DNA from 2 places in the Rhizobium sp. IBUN genome. Region 1 is predicted to be linked to the other one. Evidence: predicted binding sites of a transcription regulator. Region 1 holds the regulator's gene; the other holds the start of a gene.
The links. Region 1 encodes HrcA, which represses chaperone genes, less so after heat shock. Its sites were predicted from a motif close to GTTAGCACTCNCNNNNNGNGAGTGCTAAC; they were not measured.
Positions count from the first base shown of each region.

Region 2: a site for HrcA is predicted at 715-743, ahead of RHIBUN_RS0129575 (co-chaperone GroES). Genes of this name have one in related genera too.

Region 1 is NZ_AZNV01000003.1:179,361-181,759, forward strand. Features, by position in the region: gene rph (ribonuclease PH) at 1-496, opposite strand, end outside; gene hrcA (heat-inducible transcriptional repressor HrcA) at 672-1,760, shown strand; gene RHIBUN_RS0104960 (GFA family protein) at 1,766-2,200, opposite strand.
Region 2 is NZ_AZNV01000055.1:5,308-7,706, forward strand. Features, by position in the region: gene RHIBUN_RS35950 (DUF982 domain-containing protein) at 1-28, shown strand, start outside; partial or broken gene RHIBUN_RS35955 (aspartate-semialdehyde dehydrogenase) at 317-611, opposite strand; gene RHIBUN_RS0129575 (co-chaperone GroES) at 892-1,206, shown strand; gene groL (chaperonin GroEL) at 1,254-2,399, shown strand, end outside.

The DNA.
Region 1 (2,399 bases):
CACAGGAAATGGCCGCGACATGGTCCTTGAGCACGCGCTCGACCTTGAGCATGTTGCGGCTCTCCATCCATTTCAGGCAGTCGTAGAGCGCAATCCAGGCGCCGGTGATCGAGGCGGTGCGCGTTCCGCCGTCCGCCTGGATGACGTCGCAATCGAGGGTGATCTGGCGCTCGCCGAGCTCCTTGAGGTCGACGACGGCGCGCAGCGAGCGGCCGATCAGGCGCTGGATCTCCTGGGTGCGACCGCCCTGCTTGCCGGCCGCAGCTTCGCGCTTCATGCGATCGCCGGTGGCGCGCGGCAGCATGCCGTATTCGGCCGTAACCCAGCCCTTGCCGGTGTTGCGCAGCCATGCCGGCGGCTTTTCCTCGACGCTCGCCGTGCACACCACATGCGTATCGCCGAACTTCACCAGACAGGAGCCTTCCGCGTGCTTGGAGAAATTGCGCTCGAAAGAGACCTTGCGCATCTGGTCGGTTTTTCTGCCTGAGGGCCGCATACTATTCTCCTAATCATCGTGCCGAAGACCCAAGCAGGCTTCGGGTAGATCATGCGTGCTATGGTGTTGAGAGCTTCTACGATTGGCAGCGTCCATTTGCAATTTCCCTTTTGCCGCTGCGGAGAGATTGGCTATATTTTGTCGGATCATCGTCAGCACGGGTACGCAAGGTTTCATGGAGTTCAGATCGACGTCGGTTTCAGAGGCAGTGGCTGCGCTGGATGAACGCTCCAAGGAAATCTTTCGCCGCATCGTGGAGGGCTATCTGGAAACGGGCGAACCGCTCGGTTCCCGCAACCTTTCGCGAATCCTGCCGATGTCGCTGTCGCCGGCGTCCGTACGCAATGTGATGAGCGATCTGGAAGAACTCGGCCTCATCTATTCACCGCATGTCAGTTCCGGGCGTCTGCCGACGCAGATCGGCCTGCGCTTCTTCGTCGACGCCTTCATGCAGGTGGGCGATCTCTCGGCCGAGGATCGTGCCAACATCGATCGGCAGGTGCGCGCCGAAAGCCGCGACAATCCGATGGAATTGATGATGAACGAGGCGAGCCGAATGCTCTCGGGCATTTCGCGCGGCGCCGGACTTGTCATCACCTCGAAAAGCGATCCTGTGCTCAAGCATGTCGAGTTCATTCGCCTCGAGCCGACCAAGGCGCTTGCGGTGCTCGTTGGCGATCACGACCAGGTGGAAAACCGCATCATCGAGCTTCCGGCAGGCGTCACATCATCGCAATTGACCGAGGCCGCAAACTTCCTCAACGCGCATATGACCGGCCAGACGCTGCCGGAACTGCGCAATCAGCTGAGCCGACTGAAGGACGATGTCCGCCGCGAACTCGACACGCTGTCGCAGGATCTCGTCGAGCGCGGCATCGCTGTGTGGTCCGGCAGCGCGGACGAAGGCAAACCGGCTCAGCTCATCATTCGCGGCCGCGCCAATTTGCTCGCCGGTCTCGCCGGTGCCGACGATCTCGACCGCCTGCGCATGCTGTTCGACGACCTCGAGAAAAAAGACAGCTTGCTGGAACTCCTCAATCTGGCCGAAAGCGGGCCAGGTGTGCGCATTTTCATCGGCTCGGAGAACAAGCTCTTCTCGCTCTCCGGCTCGTCGTTGATCGTTGCGCCATATCGTGATGATGACGACCGCATTGTCGGTGCCGTGGGAGTGATCGGGCCGACGCGTCTCAACTACTCGCGCATCGTCCCGATGGTGGATTATACCGCTCAGCTTATGACGCGACTGTCACGCAGCGCGAAGTAGCGCAGCTACTCAGGCAACGTGTCGCCCGAGCCGCCCATCTCCGCGGGCATGTCTCTATATTTGGGCAGGCCGTCACGAATGCGCAGCACGCTCTCCTGATAGTTCACGTGCAGCGCCGGGGTGTAGTCGAGATCCGGCAGAAGTGCCGCGTAGACGTCGGTGACGCCCCAGGTCGGGTGCTCGGTGTAGAGATGCCCACCGCACAGCTCGCAGAACTTCCGCACGCTGGTATCGGACTTCTGATAGCCCTCGACATGCTCTCCGCCTTTAGTGACCCGGACAGCCTGCGGCTGCCAGAGCGTGAAGGCATTGACCGGCCCTGCGGACCAATGCCGGCAGGAGGCACAGTGGCAGTATCCCATCGCCACCGGTTCGCCGGTAGCAACAATCTCCACGGCGCCGCAGAAGCAGCGCCCGGAATAGCTTTTCTGATCGCTCATGGTAGCAGCTCCCTGACCCAGGATTAGGCCGAAGCAAGAAAGATTTAGGTAGCTCTAAAATAAAAGAACTTTAGCGCGAGCAAGTCAAGCTGGCCCTCTCGCTCAACCCGGCATGAGTTGCCCCGCATCGCGCGCTTTTCAGTCACGCAGACTTGATTTTTGCCCGTCAAAGCTCGATATCGGGCACATCCTAAAAGAC
Region 2 (2,399 bases), on a different contig from region 1:
ATCGGAAACCGCTCACCGACATTTCTGATCCGACAACGCCGGAACGAATGACCGGCAACCGCCTTTATCGGCCAGAGGCATTTGCCTCGACCCTTCAGTCCCAACGCTTGCCCGCTCTTCTAGCGGGGCCTCCAAAGCGATCGAAACAGAGACGTTCTTCATGGAGGATGTTGTGATGTCTCGAAAACAGTTCAGTCACAAGATGAGCCCCTAAATTCCGACGACCTACGCAAGCAGTCTGGAGCAACTGGCTTCCGCGACCCATCATCACACGGAGACCGGTGACGTGCGATAGGCCGGGCTCATCAAACCTGCGTCACGAAAAAAGCCAAGAACCGAAGAATCCGGATTCAAGTCTCAGTGCAGCTTGAACTCGCCTTCGACGCGGCACCCCGGTCAGGCGCTGATACGTATAGCGGATGGAATGCAGCACCCATCGAGATTGGCCCGCCAGTAATCAAGGAACTTCTGCATCGCAGGAAAATCGGGAGCAATCTTGCCAAACGAAGGGTTGCAGCACGGATTCAAAATCAGGAATGCGGTAGAGTTTATGGGCAGTGGGTGAGGCCGAAGCCATTGAGCTGACACTCCAGATCCGATGAAAATCCCATGCTTCATCTCCGTTTAGTGACACTGGCGAATGTGGCGCAAAATTTTGAGGCCAGCAACGGATTTTCAAACGTAAAGACCCCTGTTGTTGTTTTTTTCCAGCGTGTTAGCAGCCGCCTCTGAAGAGAGTCATTTTTTTGTTTTGACCTCTTGAAATCGAAAAATCGCAAAACCAGATCATTTCGCGCAAAACGCTCGACTGAGGTTTTGCTCCCGCCCGGACTGGTCATCCGGTTCGGCCAGGGGAACAACGTCATCATTGTTTGTCCATCGGAGGAAAACATGTCGTTCCGACCGCTTCATGATCGCATTCTAGTCCGCCGGGTTGAGTCCGAAGAAAAAACCAAGGGCGGCATCATCATTCCCGATACCGCCAAAGAAAAACCACAGGAAGGCGAGGTCATCGCCGTCGGACCCGGCGCGCGTAACGATGCCGGCCAGGTCCAGCCGCTCGACGTCAGGGCTGGCGATCGCATCCTGTTCGGCAAATGGTCCGGCACTGAGATCAAGATCAACGGCGAAGACCTGCTGATCATGAAGAAAAGCGATGCCTTGGGCATCATCGAAGCCCCGGCAGAGCAGAAGCAGGCCGCCTGAAGGCCGACCGATCAGTTAAATTAGCTGCCTATTGAGGAGTTAAAGAAATGGCTGCGAAAGAAGTCAAGTTCCACACCGATGCCCGTGAACGAATGCTGCGTGGGGTGGATGTGCTTGCCAATGCTGTGAAGGTGACACTTGGCCCGAAGGGTCGTAACGTCGTTATCGACAAGTCCTTCGGCGCGCCGCGCATAACCAAGGATGGCGTAACGGTCGCCAAAGAAATCGAGCTTGAGGACAAGTTCGAGAACATGGGAGCCCAGATGCTGCGCGAGGTGGCTTCGAAGACCAACGATCTCGCTGGCGACGGCACAACGACGGCGACCGTTCTTGCCCAGGCAATCGTCAGGGAAGGTGCCAAGGCGGTGGCGTCCGGCATGAACCCAATGGACCTGAAGCGCGGCATCGACCTTGCCGTCGACGCTGTCGTCAAGGAACTGAAGACCAACGCGCGCAAGATCTCCAACAATTCCGAGATCGCCCAAGTCGGCACGATCTCCGCTAACGGTGATTCCGAGATTGGCCGTTACCTTGCTGAAGCAATGGAGAAGGTCGGCAACGAAGGCGTCATCACCGTGGAGGAAGCCAAAACCGCCGAAACCGAGCTCGAAGTCGTCGAAGGCATGCAGTTCGATCGCGGCTATCTCAGCCCCTACTTCGTCACCAATGCTGACAAGATGCGGGTCGAGTTCGAAGATCCTTGTATCCTCATCCACGAGAAGAAGCTCTCGAACCTGCAATCGATGCTCCCGCTTCTCGAAGCCGTCGTGCAGTCCGGCAAGGCGCTTCTCATCATCGCCGAGGACGTCGAAGGCGAGGCACTCGCTACGCTGGTCGTCAACAAGCTGCGTGGCGGCCTGAAGATTGCTGCCGTCAAGGCTCCGGGCTTCGGCGATCGGCGTAAGGCTATGCTGGAAGATATTGCCATCCTGACCGGCGGCACGGTCATTTCCGAAGACCTCGGCATCAAACTGGAGAACGTGACGCTGAACATGCTTGGGCGTGCCAAGAGGGTCGCGATCGAGAAAGAGAACACGACGATCATCGATGGCGTCGGTTCCAGGGCCGAGATCGACAGCCGCGTTGCGCAGATCCGCGCGCAGATCGAGGAAACCACCTCCGACTATGACCGGGAGAAACTGCAAGAACGTCTTGCCAAGCTCGCTGGCGGTGTGGCTGTCATTCGCGTCGGC